DNA from 4 places in the Brevibacillus sp. FSL K6-2834 genome. Region 2 is predicted to be linked to each of the others. Evidence: riboswitches for the same ligand, from Rfam matches in the RefSeq annotation. Region 2 holds a riboswitch; each other region holds the start of a gene.
The links. Region 2 has a riboswitch for S-adenosylmethionine ahead of NST96_RS20000 (pyridoxal phosphate-dependent aminotransferase). Riboswitches for the same ligand answer to the same signal wherever they lie in the genome.

Region 1 (5,625 bases), 1.1 Mb from region 2:
GCGGTATTCTTGTTCGTCTTCGAGCCGTTTGAGCTCCTCCATGTACACAGGTGCTGTCTCCGGTCCCAGATCTCCCCATTCGTTGCGGGCCCTCTCGTCGTGAAGACTGTATGTATGAGAAGCGATCTCCACCAACCCGGTCTGCAGCATTTCCTTCACTTGCGGACGGGATAGCGGCGTGGTCATTTTTTCTCTCTTTCGCTCCTCGGTATCCCGCAATCGTCCAAGTATGGCAAAGTTGACCGATGGGAACCGATACTGCTGCATTACGGGAAAAGCATGTGTGTAATAACTTTCATACCCATCATCAAATGTAAGCAAGACTGCATTCTCAGTGGGCAAAACTCCTGTCTCGACAAAACGCACAAATTCCGCCAGTGATATCGGATGAAAATTGTTCTCGAATAAAAACGTCATATGCTCTCTAAACTGCTCCGCCCCAATAACATAGCGCTGGTCAGAATCGTCGGTCACATGATGGTACGTCAATACGACTACCCGATCTCTATACCAGAGCTTGGAGGACGCTGCTTCTTCCCGGTTTTTTTCTGTCTGTGGTGCAGCCGATTGCTCCTCGCTTGTGCTTATAGACGTAGTGACATGGGGGAAAGGTTGCACTTTTGGAGCCTCCTCTTTAAAAAAAGAGGCAGTATCGGGCAGTCCGGCAGTCACAACGAGCCCTAGCGCAATGAAAAATACGAGAAAGAAGGGCCACCTCTTCGGCACAAAAAACTCCCTCCTTTATGCCTATATAGGAATTTCGACATATACGAACGGATTCCTTTATGAACTGAATTCCAGCAGTTTGCCGCAAGTCTTAAGGCCTAGTCTTCTTAAAAATATAGAGGAAATCCGTTTTCAATGACAGAAAAAGAGCCTAGTGTGTATCACTAGGCTCTCGCGCTTGGTCTTTACTTGGACAGCCCTGCTGCATCCTGCTTGAGCGCTTCTGCCTTATCTGTACGCTCCCACGGCACATTCAGATCGTTGCGGCCAAAATGGCCGTATGCCGCTGTCTGCTTGTAGATAGGACGACGCAGGTCAAGCTGCTTGATGATACCTGCAGGACGAAGATCAAAATGCTTGCGGATTAGTGTTACCAATTGGTCCTCGGCAATCTTGCCGGTCCCAAATGTATCTACGCTGATGGACACTGGCTGTGCGACACCAATTGCATAGGCCACTTGTACTTCGCATTTTTCAGCCAAGCCGGCAGCGACGATGTTCTTCGCTACATAGCGGGCTGCATATGCGCCGGAGCGGTCCACTTTTGTCGGGTCTTTTCCGGAGAAAGCACCACCGCCGTGACGAGCGTATCCGCCATAGGTGTCGACGATAATTTTGCGGCCTGTCAAACCGGCATCCCCTTGTGGTCCGCCAATAACAAAACGGCCAGTCGGGTTGATGAAGTATTTGGTCTCGGCATCCAGAAGCTCTGTTGGCACGACAGGCTTGATCACGTGCTCCATCAGGTCGTTCTTGATTTGTTCCAGAGTGGTTTCCGGAGCGTGCTGGGTAGAAATAACGATCGTATCAATACGAACCGGCTTATCGCCGTCGTATTCTACAGTCACCTGTGTTTTACCGTCTGGGCGCAGGTAGCTCAAAGTGCCGTTTTTACGCACTTCGGTCAGACGGCGAGCCAGCTGGTGAGCCATGCTGATCGGCAAAGGCATCAGTTCAGGAGTCTCGTTGCAGGCGAAACCAAACATCAGACCTTGGTCGCCGGCACCAATCGCTTCAATCTCAGCATCAGTCATTTTCCCTTCGCGGGCTTCCAGCGCCTGGTCTACACCGAGGGCGATATCGGCAGACTGCTCGCCGATAGCGGTCAGAACACCGCAAGTGTCGGCATCGAAACCAAACTTGGCGCGATCGTATCCGATTTCACGGATGGTGTCACGGACGAGCTTTTGAATATCCACGTACGTGTTCGTGGTGATTTCCCCTGCCACGAGTACCAGACCAGTGGTAACGGAAGTTTCGCATGCTACGCGAGCATTTGGATCCTTGGACAAAATGGCGTCCAGGATAGAGTCGGAAATTTGGTCACAAATCTTATCCGGATGACCTTCGGTGACGGATTCAGAAGTAAACAGACGACGACCTTTTTGCAAAGACATGTGTACTACCTCCTTTGACCTCATACAAATAGTGTGGTAGCCGAAACAGGTTCTTATTAGACGAAGGCACAAGCAAAAAAAAAACCTTTTCCTGTTTTAGAGGAAAAGGTGCTTGGTGTTTGCGTTCCCTACCCTCTTATCGGCCAGAACAGGTATCCGTTCTGCTGGTTAGCACCGCTCGAGTCGGTTGCCGGGCTTCATGGGGCCAGTCCCTCCGCCTGCTCTGGATAAGAGTATCCATTACGGATAATAGAATAATCGTTTTTATAGCCGGTGTCAATAAGCGCTTAGCGCAATTCGTATTTGCCGCGAACCATAATGTGCGCGACACCATTGTAGTTTGCATTCAAGCGCAATCCGCGATTGTCCGAACGGGCGATCAAGAGCAGATGATTGGCAGCCACCTGAGCTCCCGCTCGCAGGTCCTTGCCCTCGGTAATATCTGTCAAGCCATCGCCTTTATCGCCGGCTACTGCTTGTACTTTTCCCGTACGGACGATAAATTCCGTACCCTCAAAACCGTACAGCGTCTGCCCCGGGTGCAGCTCAACCACTGTCAACCCCGTCGAGACGGATGCACCGCCTGTGCCTGCGCCTCCGCCAAGAGCTTTTTGAATTTGCTGATCCACATAGCTTTTGGTGACGACCGGATCATCCGCTGAGCCCGGGACACCGGAAACGCCGTCTGCCATCGCCTGCGAAGCAAAGACCCCCATCCCGACAATTGCTATGGCGAGGATTCCCTTGGTTGCTTTTTTCATTTATGTTCTCTCCTTTTCCATAGAGTTACAAACTGTAAGCCTTCGCCAGCAGGACGACCACCTCTGCACGTGTAGCTCTTCCCTGCGGCTTGAACGTCCGTCCGTAACCGCTTATCCACTTTTTCGCCGTCAGCGCCTCAATGGCGGGAGACGCCCAGTGACTTGTCGGCACGTCGGTAAACGATGACCTGCTGCGATTATAGAGCACGAGATTATTTGCTCTGGCTACCATCAGTGCCATTTCTGCCCGTGTGATCGATTGATCCGGCAGCATGGTGCTGTTTGGATAGCCGCTGATGATGCCGAGCTGGTGGGCAGTCAGCAGATTGCCATAGGCCCAGTGATTTTTAGAAAGATCCTTGAACGGATTTCTGCCTGTATACGTAACGATATTCATCCCTTTGGCCCGCATGGACTGGATCAGCATCGTCGCAAACTGGCCTCGAGTCACCGACTGGTCAGGCTTGAAGGTCGAATCATCAAAGCCTTTGACGACTCCCTTCGTGCTGAGTCTGGCGATCTCGTTGCGGGCCCAGTGCGTGGAAATATCACGATAACCCGCGATCAAAGGCTGCTTGGTCAAAGTCAGCCGGTACGAATCGTATTTAAACGGCAATGTGGTTGTCAGACGGATATAATACTTGCCCGGCTTCAGCTTCATGCCAAGCACCTCTTTGCCCAGATCGGACAGCTGCGCTACGTCGTTCGTGGCAAAGAGCGAGTAGTTCAATGTATCCGAACCGTACAGCTCCAGCCGCATCCCTGTCGATACGGGAACGAACGGAGCGCGTATGCTGACGTAGGATTCGGAATCGACCGTAAATTGGAACCAGTCCTGATCGGTATGAGTAGGCAAGGTTCCTGTCATCAGCGTTCCGTTGGCCAAAGGTGACGCCTGGCGATATGTATCGTTGGGCTCATTGGTATCCTTCCGAATCGGCGTATAGGACACGTCCAGCTTGTACTCGCCGTTCACCTGATTTCGCCAGTACTCGGTCAGCCTGATGTAGTATTTGCCCGGCGATACTTCCTTTTGGGCGCGCTCGGTCGGGTCATTCCGGTCGCCTTTGTCAAATTCTTCAAAGGCTTGTCCCTCTTTGCCGATCTTCATGTTCAGGTCGATCCGCTTGGTATCGGCAGTGACTGTTACGTTTAGCCGGCCGTATTCGCGGACATAGTAAGAAAACCAGTCCTCGTCGCCCTCTTCATGGAAGTTCCCGATTACGGAAATTTGGTTGCCTACCAGCGGGCGGGCCGTATCCATTGTATTGTTGCGCTCATACTTGTCCGGATTGATCGTAAACCGGCTGGTCAACAGATAGGTAAAGCCCTTCACACCGAAGCTTCGCTCCATCCTGATGTACATTCTACCAGCTTTCACCGGTACAGTCAGCGTGTCTCCGTTCCCTATGTAATAGGTAGAAGCTTCGCGATTTTCAGGGAAAAAGGTAGCAGCCAGCGCGGTTGTATTCGTTGAAGTGACAGTTGCGACCAGTGTCACTTTTCCGTCATAGGGAATATCCATGAAATACCAGTCCATTTTGTCGGACTCGGACAAACTCGCCCTCAGCTGTGATTCAATCGGAAAAGCCTTGGCCTGACTCCGAGTATTATTTGGTTCATGAAAATCCATAGACAGCTTTTCGGTAATGGCTCGATTGACATCGACCAGTCCATATCCTGTTTGCCGGTCCCACCCTTTCTCACCGAGATCCTCAGCCGTCTGGTACAAGAGCTGGCGTACATCCAGCGGCGTCATATTCGGATTGCGCTCCAGCACCAATGCCGCAGCGCCCGCTACCTGAGGAGCTGCGGCTGACGTGCCGCTAAATGCTCCATATTTCCCCTTGGGCTTGGTCGTGTAGATATTAAAACCCGGAGCGACGAGATTCAACTCCGGCCCTGTGTTTGAATCATAGAGCGGCTTCAGGTTTCCTTTTACAGCTCCAACTGCAATTACGGTTGGATAAGCAGCCGGATAGGCAACCCGGTTCGCTTCGTTTCCGCTGGCGGCCACTACAACTACTCCACTAGCTTCTGCTCGCTGGATGGCGGCCGTCAACGACTTTGAATAGGAGAGACTACTCACGGACATCAGAATGATTTTGGCTCCTCGATCAATCGCGACGTTAATTCCTTTTGCAAGCAGCTCTACATCTGTCTCGCCGTACTTGTTCAAGACCTTGATAGGCAAAACCCTTGCATGCCTTAAAACCCCCGAGACTCCGATGCCGTTATTCCCTCTGGCCGCCAATATGCCAGTAACAGCGGTACCATGTCCGTTTTGGCTGTCATCCTGGGCAGATTTCCCCGGCTCAACCAGGTTGATTCCCGGAAGGATGTTTCCTTTCAAATCGGGATGGTTATGGTCTACTCCCGTATCAAGGACGGCAATAGTAACTGTGCTCCCAGTAACTTTTCTCCAGGCCTGATCAGCTTTGATTTGCCTCAAATGAGTCTGATTGTTGATATATTCGTCATTGGTAATGGCAGCCTTCGCCCTCTGGCTTCCCCCAAATGCAGCCATTAACCCTACTGAGACAGCGACAACTGTTAAAATAAATTTCCTCATGTAACTACAGTCCTTCCTCCCTTTTCTCAACCGAAAAAGGAATACAGGTGTTTGAGCTTGTTTTTACAAAAAAGCCCGCTCCCTTGTAGCCTATTCTATTCATTTAGCATAGCGGAACGATAGTGTGAAACGCAACCCTATTCAGGGAATCACTGGAAATCGGATGCGA
Region 2 (5,625 bases):
TCCCAAGGGTTATTTATAGGAAGGAAAAGCTTCTCTCTACTTGTGACGATAACATAATTGCGCCTAACTGCCAAATCAGAGAGCGACTTCTTGCAGATTCCCGATTGATTTTCTACAGTGCTGAATGTAAGGTTAGATTATCGAAAAAGAAGGGCATTCCCAGGCGGAAAGCAAATGGGAGGAAGAAATGAACGACGAATTAACGCATTTTAACGATCAACAACGGGCCAAAATGGTGGACGTCTCCGAAAAAGAGGTAACCAAGCGGGTAGCGGTGGCTGTCAGCAAAATCGCGATGAAGCCGGAAACGCTGCTGCGCATTCGCGAGGGGCAGATTGCCAAGGGGGATGTATTGGCTGTCGCACAGGTAGCCGGAGTAATGGCTGCGAAAAAGACGTGGGAGATCATCCCGATGTGTCATCCGCTGCCGCTGACGGGCATTGACATCCGCTTTTCGTATGCGGACAAAGCGACATTGGATATCGAGGCAACCGTCAAAACGACCGGCAAGACCGGCGTGGAGATGGAGGCACTGACAGCCGCAAGCGCAGCCGCGCTCACCGTTTATGACATGTGCAAGGCCATGGACAAGGAAATGGTAATCGGGCCGACGTATCTCCAGAGCAAAACCGGCGGGAAAAGCGGAGATTTTTATCGGAGCGAGGCGTAAACATCAGATGAGTCGACTATGGAATTCCTATCCGCGCAGCATCCGGCTTCTGGCCGTTGCTGCCGTTATTCATTCTACGGGCATGGCCTGTATCTGGCCGCTGGTGACGATCTACATCCACGATTTTCTCGGGAAGCCGCTCACCGTAGCGGGTGTTCTTTTGATGCTGAATCAGGGAGCGTACCTGATCGGCAGTCTGACAGGCGGGGTTCTCTTTGACCGCTGGGGGAAAATGCGCACAGTATACGCCGCGACAGCGGGAGCGGTAGCCGTAGCTGTGGCACTGGGCTTCACAACCAGCTTTCATACGTATACGGTCTTGCTGCTTTTGAACGGATTTTTCTCCGGCATCATGTTTCCTGTGCTCAATGCCCTGATCGGCCTCTTGTGGCCTGACGGCGGCCGCAAGGGCTTGAATACGGTTTATGTGGCACTCAATATCGGGGTAGCGATCGGTTCCGCCTCGGCGGGAATGCTGGCGAGCATTTCCTTTGCCTGGACTTTCTTTGGAAATGCGGCGCTGCAGCTGGCAGTTCTGTTTCTCTTTATCTTTTTGAGCCGCACGGTCGATCTTGAGCGCGGTCAGGAAAAAGAAGGCCGGCTCGTGGCAGCGTCGGCGAAGCACACAGAGGAAGGTGAGGGGGCACAGCTGCCTGCCGCGGGATTGGCGGAGAAGGCCGGCGGATCAAAAGGGGCCGCGGCGGCAATGGCGACGGATGCCGCTCAAGCTGCCGGTCGCCCGATGGCATGGCTAGCGCTCGGTCTGTTGTCGGCAGGGTTGTTGGTCTGCTGGATTATTTACTCGCAGTGGACGACTGTGCTGTCGGCGTATATGCAGTCGCTGGGCATCACGCTCAGGGAGTACAGCCTGCTGTGGACGCTGAATGGTGCTTTGATCCTGTTCGGGCAGCCGTTTATCTCCTGGGTGATCAGGCACTTCGCCCGTACGCTGAAAGCGCAGTTGCTGTTAGGCGCCTACGTCTTTTCGCTCTCCATGCTGATCTTGTCCCAGACGACGGTGTACGCCGGTTTTTTCGTGGCCATGTTTGTCATTACACTGGGTGAAATGCTGGTGTGGCCTGCCGTCCCGACCATCGCTGCCGAGTTGTCTCCACCGGGACGTGAAGGGTTCATTCAAGGCCTCATCGGGGGCGTAGGCTCAGGAGGACGCATGGTCGGCCCGCTGATGGGCGCCGTGATCTTTGAAGCGCTCGGAGCAAATGGGATGGTCTACTTCATGGCTGCTTTGGCTTTGGTCGCTGTCGCTTGCTTTACCGTGTACACGTCCTTTGTAAAGCGTCCTGAGATGAAGGCAGCTCTGCCTGCTCCGGAGAAGCTCGGGTCATGACAAGCAATGCTTGGACGGATACTCGTAGCTGTCAGGCGAAGACCAGCAGGCTTTCAGCCGAGGCCGCTCAGGCTGTCAGTCGAGGCCCCTCAGCCTGTCAGTGAGGCTCCTCAGTTTGTCAGTTGAGGACCGCCAGGCTGACAGTTGAGGACTGCCAGGCTGTCTAACGAGGCCCTGCAGGCTGCCGGGCCAGCAACAGCAAAGCAGCCCGGGCCATGGTTCGGGATATTGTATTGACACTCCCAACCTGCTCAAGTAGTATAGTAGACATTCAAAGTAAATAGGTTGCTGTTAACTTATCCAGAGAGGTGGAGGGACTGGCCCGATGAAGCCCGGCAGCGGATCTTGCAGGATATTCTGCAGATGCTGTGCCAATTCCAGCAGGAGCGATCCTGACAGATAAGAACGTGGAGACGCACGATCCGCCCCTTTTTCTGTTCAGGAAAAGGGGCTTTTTGCATGCCTGCTTCGATGTCTGGATTATTTTTGCGAAAGAAAGGATAGAAAGCCAATGCGCATCCAACCATCTGCCATGGTGGACCGACTGCCGACGCAGTTTTTTGCCACGCTGGTAGCGAAAACAAACAAGGCCATCGCGGCCGGACATGACATTATCAATCTTGGACAGGGCAATCCCGATCTCCCGACACCGCAGCATATCGTGGAAGAGCTGAGCGAGCAGGCCAAGCGCCCTGTCCATCACAAATACCCGCCGTTCAGCGGCAGGCTGGAGCTGAAGCAGGCCGTCGCCCACTGGTACAAGGAAGAGTTCGGCGTGGAGCTGGACGCGGAGGAAGAGGTAGCCATCCTGTTTGGCAGCAAGACAGGTCTGGTTGAGATTTGTCAGGTGCTGCTGAACCCCGGGGACGTCGCTTTGGTGCCCGATCCAGGTTATCCGGATTACTGGTCCGGCGTGGCTGTAGCTGACGGCCGCATGGTCATGATGCCGCTCAAGGCTGAAAACGCGTTTCTTCCGGATTACGGCCAGTTGAAGCCGGAAGATTTGGAAAAAGCCAAGCTGATGTTCCTCAATTACCCGAACAATCCGACGGCGGTCAACGCTCCGGTGGAATTTTTTGAAGAGACCATCCGCTTTGCCCGCAAGCACGAGATCGTCGTCTGCCATGATTTCGCCTATGGTGCGATCAGCTTTGACGGCAAAAAGCCGGTCAGCTTCATGCAGGTGCCGGGGGCAAAAGAAGTAGGAGTGGAGTTTTACACCCTGTCGAAAACGTACAACATGGCCGGCTGGCGCGTCGGGGCTATGGTCGGAAACAAGGAGCTCGTACGGCTGGTCAATTTGATTCAGGACCATTACTTTGTCAGTCTCTTCGGCGCTGTGCAGATGGCGGCGGCAAAAGCGATGACCGGCTCGCAGCAATGCGTACATGATCTCGTCTCCGTCTACCAAAGCAGGCGGGATGTGCTGTTCGCCGAGCTCCACCGGATCGGTTGGCAGGCCAAGCCTTCAGAGGGCTCGTTTTTCAGCTGGCTGCCTGTTCCCGAAGGGTTTACATCGGTCGAGTTTTCCGATTTGCTGCTGGAAAAGGCTCATGTGGTGGTTGCGCCTGGCGTCGGTTTTGGACCGACGGGCGAGGGGTATGTGCGCGCGGCGCTTCTTTCCAGCGAAGAAAGGCTGGCGGAGGCAGTGCGAAGGATTGAGAAGCTGGGGCTGTTTGCTCGGTAAGCTTGTTGGCGGGCTTCGGGTTATCTTGCTCCTTGTCCAGGGGCCGCGGTGGGGAGAAGCCTGGAAACAGGCTTCTCCTGCGATTCGGGGTGGCACAACAGGCTGAATCAAGCAGGATACTCACGGATAAAGCAGGCTTGATTCGAAATGATACTCACGGATGCCAAAACATAATGACGGCAATCTTTTCAAGAAAGACAGCCTTATTTTTCGTGTATAGCGGAAGCCATACTTGCAACATAAAGCATGGCTTCCCAAGCAAAAGGCCCGGAGCTATGATCGCTCAGGGCCTTTATGATGGCTTGATGGAATCAGGTGATACCCCAGGCCAGCTTTATGGACTGGGCGGGATCGGAGGTTGCCAGTTCAAGTCTATGTACCGTGTTTCGATGGTTTGCAAAGCGAGCTTCAGCTTTTGCGGAGGCTGCTCCATTCCTTTGACAATCAGGGTTTGGACCAATACGACTCCCTTGTCTGAATTCTCCATATACGTCTTGGCAAAATCGGTCCGAACGTCGAAACGCTTGCCGTTTTCGTCATACAGATTCCAGTAAGGGAAGCTCTCCAGTTTTCCCAAGCCCTTCAACTCGATTATCCAGACGGGCTCGAATTTGCCTACAAAAACCCGTCCCACCGTACTTTTGCTTTTTCTCCTGTTTCTTACCTCTACAGCCCGGTTTACCACCAAAAGAAAAGCAGGAAACATCTGCACAAGCATCGATACCCCCAACCAAAGTAGTCGCGAGTATAATCCGACGATTTCGACCGAGCCATCGCTCGACATAGCTAAAACCTATTCCGCCGATAGATTTGTGAGATTGGACTTATGACGGCCGCAGTGATAAAACAGGTATAAGCGAAATCTAGGGGGAACCGAACATGGAATATTCATTTTCCAAAGCAACCAGCGCACTCAGCTCCTCGGCCGTGCGCGAAATCCTGAAGCTGACACAGGGCAATCAAGTATTGTCTTTGGCAGGCGGCCTGCCGGCAGAGGATTCTTTTCCAATCGAAGAAATGAGAGAAGCCTTCAATCGCGCTCTGGATCACGGAGCAAAATCGCTGCAATACGGCTTGACTGACGGGTACATTCCGCTTCGGGAATGGGTTTCGTCCCGCATGAAACAAAAGCATATGAATGTTGGCGTAGAAAACATGCTGATCACTACCGGCTCCCAGCAGGCCGTCGACTTGCTCTGCCGTGTCTATCTGGACGAAGGCGACGTCGTGCTGGTAGAAAATCCAACGTATCTCGCGGCCGTGCAACTGTTCCAATTTCGCGGCATTCGAGCTATTCCGGTGGATGGAGATGCGGAAGGCATGGATATGGAGGACCTTGCCAGAAAAATCGCACAATATCGCCCGAAGATGGCCTATGTCATTCCGACGTTTGCAAACCCGACAGGAAAGGTTTGGAGTCTGGAAAAACGCTTGGGACTGCTGAAACAATGCCGGGAAAACAACATTTTGATTCTGGAAGACGATCCGTACGGGGAAATCCAGTTCGACGGCAAGGCGCCTTATCGCAGCATTTTTTCTCTCGATGAGCATCCGGACGGATCGGCTGTCGTCTACACCAGCACCTTCTCCAAAATCGTCGCTCCGGGTCTTCGAACGGGGTGGGCGATTGGAGACAGCCAGGTGATTCAGATGATGGTAAAAGCCAAGCAGGCAATCGACTTGCAGTCCAGCACAATCGACCAATTTGCTCTGTATGAGCTGCTGTCCCGGTTTGATTTGGAAAGCCATATTCAAAAAATCCGCGACTCGTACAAAGAGCGGATGGAGTGGATGCACGAGCTGCTCTGTCGTCAAACCAGCGGCATGAAGTGGAATAAACCGAGAGGCGGAATGTTCCTCTGGGTAGAGCTGCCGGAGCATGTACACTCCGAGAAGCTGCTGGCGCAGGCTGTCAAGGAA
Region 3 (5,625 bases), 2.2 Mb from region 2:
GAATAAAACGGGTTCATATACTTCGCATTGCGAACCTTTGCCACAGCACTTAAATGAACGTCGCCCTCCCGCTTCACGCCTCAGGTGAGGACCAGTGCATCGGATGGGAAAGGGACGGCGGCAGCTTTGTACTGGCATCACCCTTTGCCGCATTGATCTGAGGCTGCGTCAGAAAGATGCTTTCCGTCAGATCGGCTCCCCTGATGTCAGCGTCCCGAAAGTCAGCCCCGATCAGATCGGCTCCTCTCAGGTCAGCTCCTCTGAGATCGGCGGCAATCAGGTAGGCTCCTCTCAAATTGGCGGCTCTCAGATCGGCTCCTCTCAGTTTGGCTCCGATCAGATCGGCTCCCCGGCTGTACGTCTTGCGCTTGCCTGCGGATCCCCTCTGCGAGCGCAAAAAATCGGCTCGCACAAGTTCGCTGGTCCGCAAGAGCAGCTTGTTGACATCGGCACGGTGTGCTGCCACGTCCAGCTTCAAGATCGAGTCTGGATCGAGGTTCGTGAGGCGCTCTGTCTTGTCGAGAGCCTGGCTCAGCTCATCCCGGATGGGACGGGCTGGCCGAAGCGTCAGCGCCTCGGACAAATACCAGAGCAGCTCATGGAGCTGCCACATGATCGGAAACACTTCAAACATTTCCTTCGCGGACTTAGGGGACTTGCGCCAGTCGAGTCCTCCGTAAGTGACCTGGGAGACCTTTTGTCCCGCGCCAAAGCAGTCATAAACCGTGCAGCCTCGAAAGCCCATCTGTCTGAGGCTGTTGTGAACGCCGCAGCGGAAGTCCGCCTGCAGGTTTTGACAGGGCTGTCCGGCATGTTTGTCAATCGCAAAATCTGCCGAAGCAGCGAAGGGCAGCGCGACACAGCACAAGCCGAAGCAGTTCTCGCAGTCAGCTTGCAGACTGAGGCGACTACTGCCGTGGGGCGCTTTTGCATATTCGAGATCCTCGGACATTGCGTTGTCTCCTTCCGCTTCTTTGTATGTCCATGCTTGCATCGTCCTGCCTGAAGACAAGGCTGTGGTTATGATAGTACTGAACGATCCTCTCCGTCAATCCTGGTTCGGACAGGAGGAGAGCCAGGGGGATGAGCAGGTACGGTGTTCACGTTCCGTATTTTCCGCTTGTTTTCTCCTAAAAAAGGAAGGTGCCCCACGTCTAAATGACTGTGGGGCACCCTCTCGATATCTTGAGCAAGAAGCCTATCGTAGAGCTTGAAGCCTGGCATTAGAATGCAGGCACAATTGCTCCTTTATACGTATCTTCGATGAACTTTTTCACTTCTGGCGTATTCAGCTCTTTCGCCAGCTTCTGGATCGCTTCGGAATCCTTGTTGTCCGGACGAGCTACCAGGTAGTTTGCATATGGAGAATCCTTGTCTTCGATGAACAGGGCGTCTTTGGTCGGTACCAGCTTCGCTTCCAGCGCATAGTTGGTGTTGATCAGAGCCAGGTCTACTTCATCCAGGACGCGTGGCAGCATCGCAGCTTCTACCTCTTTGAACTGCAGGTTTTTCTTGTTTTCTACGATGTCTTTTACAGTACCGCTGATGCCTGCGCCGTCTTTCAGCTTGATCAGGCCTTGCTTTTCGAGCAGAGCAAGTGCGCGGCCGTTGTTCGTTGCATCGTTTGGCAGAGCAACGGTTGCACCGTCAGCGAGTTCATCCACGCTTTTTACTTTTTTGGAATATGCGCCAAACGGCTCGATATGAACAGGTACTACTTCTACCAGGTTCATGTTTTGTCCTTTGTTGAAATCATCGAGGTACGGCTTGTGCTGGAAGAAATTGGCGTCCAGCTGCTTTTCATTTACTTGCACGTTAGGTTGAACGTAGTCGGTAAATTCTTTGACTTCCAGAATTACGCCCTGCTCTTTCAGCTTCGGCGCGACGAACTTCAAAATCTCAGCCTGCGGGACCGGCGTTGCGCCCACTTTCAGCGTTACTTCTTTCTGCTCGCCTTGGGAACCGCCGGCAGACGGCGCGGGAGCCGATTCATTTTGGCTGCCGCAAGCAGCCAGAGACAGTGCCAGTACAGTGGACAGTACAGATACGACCAATTTCTTCACAGATGATTTCCCCTTTCTATTTTGAACATTCTCTATGGACAAGATCCTACTTCCGGCTGAACTTGATGACGAGCCTGTCGCCCACCATCTGCAGGATCTGAACCAACACAAGCAAAATACATACCGTCACGACCATGACGTCTGTCTGGAAGCGCTGATACCCGTAGCGGATCGCCAGGTCTCCCAAGCCTCCGCCGCCGATGACCCCGGACATCGCCGTGTAGGACACGAGCGACACCGTGGTAATCGTAATCCCGGCGATCAGCCCCGAACGGGATTCCGGCAAGAGCACGCTGCGGATAATTTGCCAGTTGGAAGCACCCATCGATTGCGCCGCTTCAATCACGCCGCGATCAACCTCGCGCAGGGAGGTCTCCACCAGTCTGGCGAAAAAGGGAGCCGCCCCGATCACCAACGGAGGAATCGAGCCCTTTACCCCGAGTGAGGTGCCGACGAGCATTTTGGTAACAGGAATCAGCAGGATCATCAGGATGATGAATGGCACCGAACGCAAAACGTTTACGACAAAGGATGAGATCGAATAAAACGCGCGATTCTCCAAAAGCTGGCCTCTGGATGTGAGAAACAGCAAAATGCCCAGCGGCAGCCCGATAACGACGGTAAACAAGGTGGAAAAGCCAAGCATCGTCAACGTATCCTGCGTTCCCTTCCAAATTTCCGCCCAGTCTATATTTTTAAGCGTGAATCCCATTTTAAATCACCTCCACTTCCAGGCCGCGCTGACGAAGCGTATCGACAGCTTTCCTGTTCTGCTGCGCATCCCCGCCCAACTCGATCACGAGCTGGCCATATGGGGTGTCTTTCATACGCGAAATGGTTCCTTGCAGGATACTGAACACCGTACCTGTTTCCTGCATCGTTTGGAACAGAATCGGCTGGTAGGTTTGTTCTCCGAGGAACGTGACCCGCAGGATCGTCCGTTCGCCTGACGCCTTTTCATGAGCAACGGCAGCCCGCAGCTCGCTGGAGTCTGCTACTTGCTCCACGAACTCCTGTGTCGTCGGATGCTGCGGCTTCAAGAACACATCCAGAACATTGCCCATTTCTACGATGTGCCCTCCGTCAATGACACCGACCCGGTCGCAAATGGAGCGGATGACGTGCATTTCGTGCGTAATGAGGACGATCGTCAAGCCCAGCTTCCGGTTGATGTCCAAAAGAAGCGCCAGAATGGAGTTGGTCGTCTGCGGGTCCAAAGCGGATGTCGCTTCGTCGCACAGCAGCACCTTGGGGTCGCTCGCCAGCGCCCGGGCAATGCCGACACGCTGCTTTTGTCCGCCTGACAATTGTGCTGGATACTTGTCGCGGTGCTGTTCCAGCCCTACCAACGCCAGCATTTCCTTCACCTTTTTGTCGATCTCCGCCTTGGGCCGCTTGGCCAGCTTGAGCGGAAACGCGACGTTCTCCCCGACTGTAGCCGACGAGAGCAGGTTGAAGTGTTGAAAAATCATTCCGATATGCCGCCGCTGTTCCTGGAGCTTGCCTTCATCCAGCTTGGTCAGATCAACCCCGTCTACAATGACGCTGCCTGCTGTCGGACGTTCCAACAGGTTGATGCAGCGAATCAGCGTACTTTTGCCGGCACCGGAATGTCCGATGATGCCGAAAATTTCCCCCTTCTCGATCGAGAGGTCAATTCCGCGCAGCGCAGGTGTTTTATGGCCTTTTACAATGTAGTCTTTTTTCAGATTCTGCAACCGAATCATCCGGTTCACCTCCCATTACAATCAACAGCCCCTTTTTCATCAGGCGAAAAAGGGGCTGCACCGCATTATACGATCGCATTCACCCTTCTCATCTGTCAAGATTCTACAATCTTGTAGGAATTGGCACCGCGCCACCCATCAGAATCGATGAGCCGGTTGCCGGGCTTCATAGGGCCTGTCCCTCCGCCGCTCTGGATAAGAAGAATTCTACGTATATTTAGTTTGAAGAACTTTATTTCTTTTTATGATACAAAACGGATTATATGCTATACCAAAATAGAAAGTCAATGGGCAATTAATCCAACACGCCGTTGCGGACAATTTCTACATCGATGTTGTAATCGAAGCGGGACTTCCTGTACATCTCATGCCACTGATCGTGAGACAGCTTCCGCGCCCCGCGGAATTTTGCCCGGTATAATTCCCCGAACCCAAAGGGGTCTACCTCCCATTTTTGCATTTTGGCGACGACCTTGGCCAAATCCTGCTTCATGTTTTCAGACAAGGCCTGCTCCATTTTTCTGAGTACCTCCGGTTGTTCTATTTTTAACGGTATTGACATTTCCAGAATGCGTGTCCGTACTTTCACATCGACCTTGTAGGTCAGTGGATTCGTACTGACAATATCGACGTGGGCCTTGCTGCTCAGCGTATCAAATACCATTTGGATGTCAGGGCCGGTTGTGTTCTTCTTTTTCGGCTTTACCCCCATCCTCTCCGGATCTACCGACGTTTCGTACGTTCCCGCTCGATAAGCATCATGAACTAGCTTGATGTGAAAGGCTTCCTTTGGAGGAATCCAGCCGACATATTTGTCCTTGTGAAACAGAGCCACGCCTTTGATCCTCACCTCATCCCCTTTCCTCTCAAGAAAAGGGACGTAAGGGTCGATTCCCTCGCTGAAGTAGGAGCGGTAAAACTCATGGAGAGTAGGAGACGGAATTTTGTCATCCTCTACGTTGTGCCGGATCAATTGGTAGAGGTAAATGCCAATATTGCCTTCCTCTTTGAATTTGTACGTCAGCAAATCGTAGGTTTGGCCCTCAATGACACTTAAATAAACCCGGCTTCCAATCGAGGGGTCGCGGTACAGAGTGTCCACAATGCTGCCTATCCCTTTTCTGGCCAGCTCCTCGCTGTACATCGCGACCCGAAGCTGCCCGCCCAGCACTTCTTTGTCTGACTGCAGGTTGGCCTTGTCGCGAATGCCCTTGCTCGTCAGACTGATGCCGGACATCACCTGCACTTTTTCTTCAGCCTCGGGATTGATGGAGGGCATCACCACCGTTCCGCGTATGTTCCCGTCCTTTAACAGGTCATATCCCGCCACCGTAATCATTCCAAGCTCATCAAAAATTTGCGTCCTGATACAGCCGCTGAGCAGAACAGAACATAGAAGGAGCACGGCTCCCGCTCTCAGGAGCCGCTTATTTCCGGATCTCGGCACGATGAATCCTCCCTCCTGTTCCACCGCCGTTTGATCAGAACTCCCAACAATAGGACATAAGGGTAAATCACAGCCATGTACAAGCTAACGTACGACATGCGATCGATGATGTAATTGGCTGCATGTCTCGAGACAAAAAATTGCATCGCAATAAAGATGACCGCGCCGATGATGTACAAAACCCGCTTCTGGTTCCAGCCAAACATTCTTTTGCACCCCCTGGAGGCGGACCACATATACAGCATGACGTTGGGCAGGATGATCAGCATCCACAGGGAGATGGCAAGGTACTCGAACCGCTCCAGAAACGGGAAATACACGACGGTCTTGATCTGCAGCGTTGGCCATATCGTTCGTATGAGCTGGCCTTCGCTGAAGAATATGAGCG
Region 4 (5,625 bases), 2.2 Mb from region 2:
GTGAGCAGCTTTGCCGTGATTTTGGAAACAGCGCTTTTCGTCACCCCGATTTTTTGAGAGATCGCCGTCACGTTTGCATCGCCGCCGAGACCGATGCATTGAATCACGTGCAGCTCGGTGAGGCTCAAATTTTTGCATGGCGCACAGTCGGGAGCAAGTCGGTTGATTTCATCGAGCAATCGGTCGTGTCTCTGTTTTCTTCGCTCCTCCTGCTTATGAGACAGAACGAGAATTTGCTGGAAGATGCTTTCCTTCACATCCAATGTCGAGCAGCCTCCTCCTCAGTATTGTTTCCAAGGAAACAATACCAATGTACCACAAGCTTCGGTAGCATTGCAAGCAAGCCGACGAAATTGTCGTTCTGACAGAGTCTGTTAACATACGTCGTCTGTTAAAAGTACATCGCTTGTTGTAAGAAAGATTACCCACAGCGTATAGTAGAAAGAATAGATTGGCCAAAACCAGCAGTTGGGGGTGTCTGCTATGTTTCGTGAAGTAGAGGTTGAAGAATGCAATCGCATTGCCGAGCATGTTGAGAGGCTTTCGGAGATTTTGGTAAAGGTTGTCGAGGATGGTGCGTCTGTCGGTTTTCTCCCGCCGATGGAGCAGGCAGAGGCAAGGCGGTACTGGGAGAACGTATTGCAGCCCGGGGTCATTCTGCTTGTGGCCAAAATCAACAATGAGATTGTCGGAAGCGTCCAGTTGCATGCATCCACGAAGCAAAACGGCAGACACAGGGCGGAAATCGCCAAACTGATGGCCCATCCGGATTATCGCCGCAAGGGAATCGGCCGCAGATTGATGCAAGCAGCGGAGGCGAGGGCGAAGCAGGCGGGGCGGACGCTCCTTGTTCTCGACACGAGAGAAGGAGATCCTTCCAACCTGCTCTATGCCTCACTCGGATATAAGGAAGCGGGCCGCATCCCTGACTACGCCAGATCGGCGGATGGGGAATTGCATGCAACTGTTTTTTACTATAAATCTATTTGAGCTCACCTTGGCCCCTCTGCCAAGGAAAAGGAAAAAGGGAAGACCATCGTCCGCGTCATTCGCGACAGAGGGTCGTCCCTTTTGCTATGGCGGGTTCAGGAAAAAGGCTGTTCCCGGCTCGTTAAATGTTCAGCTACACCTTGCTGACCGCTACCGCCGCATGGAGTGCCTGCTCCAGATCAGCGATGATGTCGTCGATGGCTTCCGTACCGACGGAAATGCGGATCATGCCAGGGGTCACACCGGCAGCAAGCTGCTCGGATTCGTTCATTTGCTGATGAGTGGTGCTAGCCGGGTGGATGATGAGCGACTTGGAATCGCCGACGTTTGCCAAATGGGAGAACAGCTTCACCGACTCGATCAGCTTTTTGCCCTCGGCAACACCGCCGCGAATGCCAAAGGTGAGGATTGCTCCCGCTCCTTTCGGCAGGTACTTTTTCGCGAGTTCGTGGTAAGGACTGTCCTCCAGGCCAGGGTAGTTGACCCACTCGACCGCGGGATGCTGCTGAAGATAGCGGGCTACCGCCAATGCGTTTTGGCTGTGGCGTTCAATCCGCAGGTGAAGCGTCTCCAGCCCTTGCAGGAACAAAAAGGAATTGAAAGGAGCCACGGCCGCGCCGATATCGCGCTGGAGCTGCACGCGCGCTTTGATAATGTAGGCAAGCGGTCCGACAGCCTCCGTGTAGACGACGCCGTGGTAGCTCGGGTCCGGTGTGGTCAACCCGGGGAACTTTCCGTTGTTCCAGTCAAACTTGCCGGAATCGACGACGATTCCTCCGATCGCGGTGCCGTGTCCGCCAATAAACTTGGTCGTGGAGTGAACGACAATATCGGCACCGTAGTCAAACGGTCGGCAAAGCAGCGGCGTGGCAAACGTATTGTCTACGATCAGCGGAACTCCGTTTTCGTGGGCGATGGCCGCAATCGCTTCGATATCGGCGACGTCAATTCGCGGATTTCCGATTGTTTCGGTGAAAAGAGCTTTCGTATTTTCGTTGATCTTGGCCCGGAAATTCTCCGGATCGGACGGATCGACGAAATGAATCTTGATCCCCAGTCTGCCCAGTGTATGGGCAAACAGATTGTAGGTGCCGCCGTACAGGTTGCTGGAGGAGACGATCTCGTCACCCGCCTGGGCGATGTTCAGGATGGCGAATGTAATCGCAGCCTGGCCGGACGAAGTGGCAAGTGCCCCGACCCCGCCCTCCAAAAGGGCAACGCGCTGTTCAAATACATCCTGCGTCGGATTCATGATCCGCGTGTAAATGTTGCCTGGCTCCTTGAGGCCAAACAGGTTGGCCGCATGCTCCGTATCGCGGAACACATAGGACGTCGTCTGGTAGATCGGCACTGCTCGCGATCCTGTCACAGGATCGACGGATTGGCCGCCGTGCAGGGCAAGGGTTTCCGGTTTCCACTGTTGCTGGTCTGACATGGGCATCTCTTCCTCTCGTCAAAAGATATAAAGAAAACGAAGCCTTCTCCTGAGAGGGGAAGGCTTCGGACATGCCGGGCGGTTTCATCTCTCAGAATCAGCGATTCTGCAGGATTTGGCACCATGCGTCCTTGCGCAGGTTGCCGGGTTTCATCGGGCCTGTCCCTCCACCACTCTTGATGAAATGTTTGCAATTTTCTTATAGCGCTTATTTGGTATTATAAGGGGACAATTTCGGAAGGTCAATCAAATTTCCGACTAAATTGGTGGTTTTTCTGTGATTTCGAGAACGCTGCTATCGTATGGTCTTTTCTCTGCATCTGGAGGGTGGGGAGGAGCTGTTTCGGGTGGTGTACGCTCTTGGGCTTTTTGTTTTTCCTCACAGCAACAATAAGGAGGAAAGGAAAGAGCCATGGAAAATGAGTTTGCAGTAGGCTGGGAAACCTTGTCCTTGATCAATGCGGGACTGGCGCAAGGAAAAAATCGGAGCGGAAGCACAGGCCTCCGGCTTTTTTTATTGCTTTGAATATATTCAGTTGATTTTGGCGAATCCGTTACTGCAAGGTTCCTGTTCGAAGTGGGCGCCCTAGTGATGGATGCTTTTCCTTGCGCATTTTTGCACCGGTCGATGGCTGCGTACGGGCCATAACGAGAGGCAGGTATAGGTATACATATGCACAATATCCTGTGTTGAGGCTAGGGAGTAGCTCCCCTGGCCTATTGGTGTTGTTCTCGTGAAGATGGCCTGCATAGCTCTTGTCTTTTCATGATATCTTCAACCCTAACACGAAGGTCCCTGATAAATTTGTCGTTTTCTTCCTTCTCTTTTTCCAGTTCCTCAGAATAATGCGGTAGCTGAGTTTTGGAGGGGAACATGACTAATTCACCTTTATTCCTCACTTTTTTCCCCTCACGTCGATCAATTATTCCACGCCAATCCCTTACCTGTTCAAAAAAAAGAGTGAGCAAATTTCCTTGTATTTTACCTAGTAAGTGAAAGCGACAAGATGACCGGTCAAAAAGTCGTTTATCTCTTACAAAAACAAGGAGGACTTTGCATTATGATAGCACTGAACCGCATTCGAGGATTACACATTTATACAGGCGACGGTTATAACGTAACTACAAGTATGCTTAACGCACTCGACGGTCGAAGGCTTAACGTGTATATTATTCACCTCGGACATCCGGATGATGCAAGCACGAGGTTTGACCGTCTGAAATCTAAATCACATCGAGCGCAAGTCATTTCGAAATCCATTAGCTATTTGGAGGATTTTCTAAGAGTGTGGAAGCGATCAGACATTGCTGGAGAGGAAATGTACATTTCCCTCCCTATGCTTCACAACAATTCATCTACTATCGAGAAGGCGGACGAATTCTATTCTGACTATGTAGATTATATGAAACAAGTGAAAAGTACAATCGTTGATCGGTTGGGACAAACATATTGGGATAAGGATTTTGCAGGTTTTTACTTCAGTACAGAAGCCATTTATCCGATTCAGGAGAAACTTGACAGTTCCAGACCAACCTCAAATCCGATGGTGAAACTGTTGAATGATCTGTCTTATCGTATTCGCAACACTTATGAAAGATACTTTATGTGGTGCCCATACTATGGCTATGGTGCAAACAGGGAAAATATTGCTCACAATATAGGAGTTATCGCTAATCGCACCAATATTTTTGATGTTATTTGTATTCAACCAGCAACATATTATCACTCGGCTCCTGATAAGAATGTGAACTTGGTTTATAGGAGTGCCCGTAATGATGAAGTCGTGGACGTATATGGAGATCCAGTTGCTGGTGGTAAACGCTCATCCGCTACGGCCTTCATCGGTGTGAACATGGAAGGCGATAGCGATTTCAACAAGAGCAAGAGGGCAATCTTTAATGATTACATTGACACTTTTAGCCCGCTTATCAATGATGTGCCAATCGTGTTTTACGGAAATACGCTTGAAGTTGTGACGGGAACTCCGGGGCTGCTAGATGCAATTGAAGATTTCTACCGATCGTAATAAAAAAGGCGCGAGAAATCGCGCTTTTTACTTTTCCTCTATAAACCTGTCACCTATTTCATGAACATAATCAAAAAAGTATAGATAGACCGCCATAACTTCGTTATTGCTGTTATAGTCCTCTACTTTTATTGGCATACCAGTAGATTTGTCGATATAGGCCATATGGTAAGCAGGGTTACCCTTTGCATTATTATTCGCCTTTAACACTTCCACTTGTTTTCCGTTCAACTCTACAGCCTCGACGGATGTCCAACGCTTATCTTTATAATTGTTAGCTGTTCTTTGAAACAAAGAAGATTCCTCGTTACTGAATCTGGTATCTTTCTTAATATCCCTAGTATCCTCATAGAAGTAAAGATAGTCGTTTCGTTGCGATCCGTTCTTTGGATTAAACCAAGTATCATATACGGCAATGGTAACTCCATCAACTCGTACTACTTTCATATGCTCAATAGTGCCTTGTTTTTGTGCAGCTTGTGCTGGAGCAACCGTTTCAGCAAAAACGGGGGAAATTGATCCTGACCATCCAAGTGTAACGGATAAAGCAACAGGAAGAACGAACGCTAGTTTTTTCAAATGAAACACCCTCCATATCCTTTTTTGTAGCCTCACCTTTTTAGACGCAGGAAAAGGTAAAAAGTTACAAATGAAAAGAATTGTTTTATGTGACAATTCGAATTGTTTACAAACCAATATTCCCCAAAAATATTCTACTAGTGACAGGAAAAAGGTCTCGGTTAATCACATAAAATTTGGTAAAATAGAACGTGTGTTCCTGCTTTTATAAAAATTTATAGAGAGAAGGTGAGCAAAAACCCCCCTTTTTGTACCTAGTAGGTGGGGGGATTCTATGCCAAAACAGACATGGACAAAAGTTCAATTTCTTCAGCAGATCAAACGGACGGCTTGGAAGTTACAATACCAAGCCAAAAAGCAGTATCGGCGGGAAATGTTCCTTGACGATCACAAGGAAGTTCCGTACCACGACTCGATTGATTCCCAGTTATTTGTCGAAGAACTGCTCAACAGCTTACCTGAACGTGAGAGGTTCATCATTCAACGAGTGGTGATTGAAGGGAGAACGGAACGTGAAGTAGCGCAAGAACTCCGTATCTCCCGTTCTCGACTCCACGCCTGCAAAGTACAAGGATTACAAAGACTTCATAAAAA

Region 1: linked by a shared signal. The riboswitch ahead of metK (methionine adenosyltransferase) and the one ahead of NST96_RS20000 (pyridoxal phosphate-dependent aminotransferase) in region 2 are both predicted to bind S-adenosylmethionine.
Region 3: linked by a shared signal. The riboswitch ahead of NST96_RS03175 (methionine ABC transporter ATP-binding protein) and the one ahead of NST96_RS20000 (pyridoxal phosphate-dependent aminotransferase) in region 2 are both predicted to bind S-adenosylmethionine.
Region 4: linked by a shared signal. The riboswitch ahead of NST96_RS03065 (homocysteine synthase) and the one ahead of NST96_RS20000 (pyridoxal phosphate-dependent aminotransferase) in region 2 are both predicted to bind S-adenosylmethionine.

Annotation. Positions count from the first base shown of each region.
Region 1 covers NZ_CP151945.1:5,130,221-5,135,845, forward strand. The annotation lists gene NST96_RS24915 (polysaccharide deacetylase family protein) at 1-726, opposite strand, end outside; gene metK (methionine adenosyltransferase) at 912-2,117, opposite strand; SAM riboswitch class I at 2,257-2,357, opposite strand; gene NST96_RS24925 (hypothetical protein) at 2,411-2,884, opposite strand; gene NST96_RS24930 (S8 family serine peptidase) at 2,910-5,456, opposite strand.
Region 2 covers NZ_CP151945.1:4,024,127-4,029,751, reverse strand. The annotation lists gene moaC (cyclic pyranopterin monophosphate synthase MoaC) at 188-670, shown strand; gene NST96_RS20005 (MFS transporter) at 678-2,018, shown strand; SAM riboswitch class I at 2,312-2,424, shown strand; gene NST96_RS20000 (pyridoxal phosphate-dependent aminotransferase) at 2,530-3,705, shown strand; gene NST96_RS19995 (hypothetical protein) at 4,040-4,423, opposite strand; gene NST96_RS19990 (PLP-dependent aminotransferase family protein) at 4,585-5,625, shown strand, end outside.
Region 3 covers NZ_CP151945.1:602,766-608,390, reverse strand. The annotation lists gene NST96_RS03190 (pentapeptide repeat-containing protein) at 74-952, opposite strand; gene NST96_RS03185 (MetQ/NlpA family ABC transporter substrate-binding protein) at 1,224-2,063, opposite strand; gene NST96_RS03180 (methionine ABC transporter permease) at 2,110-2,775, opposite strand; gene NST96_RS03175 (methionine ABC transporter ATP-binding protein) at 2,777-3,790, opposite strand; SAM riboswitch class I at 3,876-3,992, opposite strand; gene NST96_RS03170 (Ger(x)C family spore germination protein) at 4,086-5,237, opposite strand; gene NST96_RS03165 (GerAB/ArcD/ProY family transporter) at 5,207-5,625, opposite strand, start outside.
Region 4 covers NZ_CP151945.1:581,250-586,874, forward strand. The annotation lists gene NST96_RS03055 (MarR family transcriptional regulator) at 1-257, opposite strand, end outside; gene NST96_RS03060 (GNAT family N-acetyltransferase) at 484-990, shown strand; gene NST96_RS03065 (homocysteine synthase) at 1,124-2,425, opposite strand; SAM riboswitch class I at 2,507-2,611, opposite strand; gene NST96_RS03070 (hypothetical protein) at 3,487-4,452, shown strand; gene NST96_RS03075 (hypothetical protein) at 4,480-5,031, opposite strand; gene NST96_RS03080 (sigma factor-like helix-turn-helix DNA-binding protein) at 5,306-5,625, shown strand, end outside.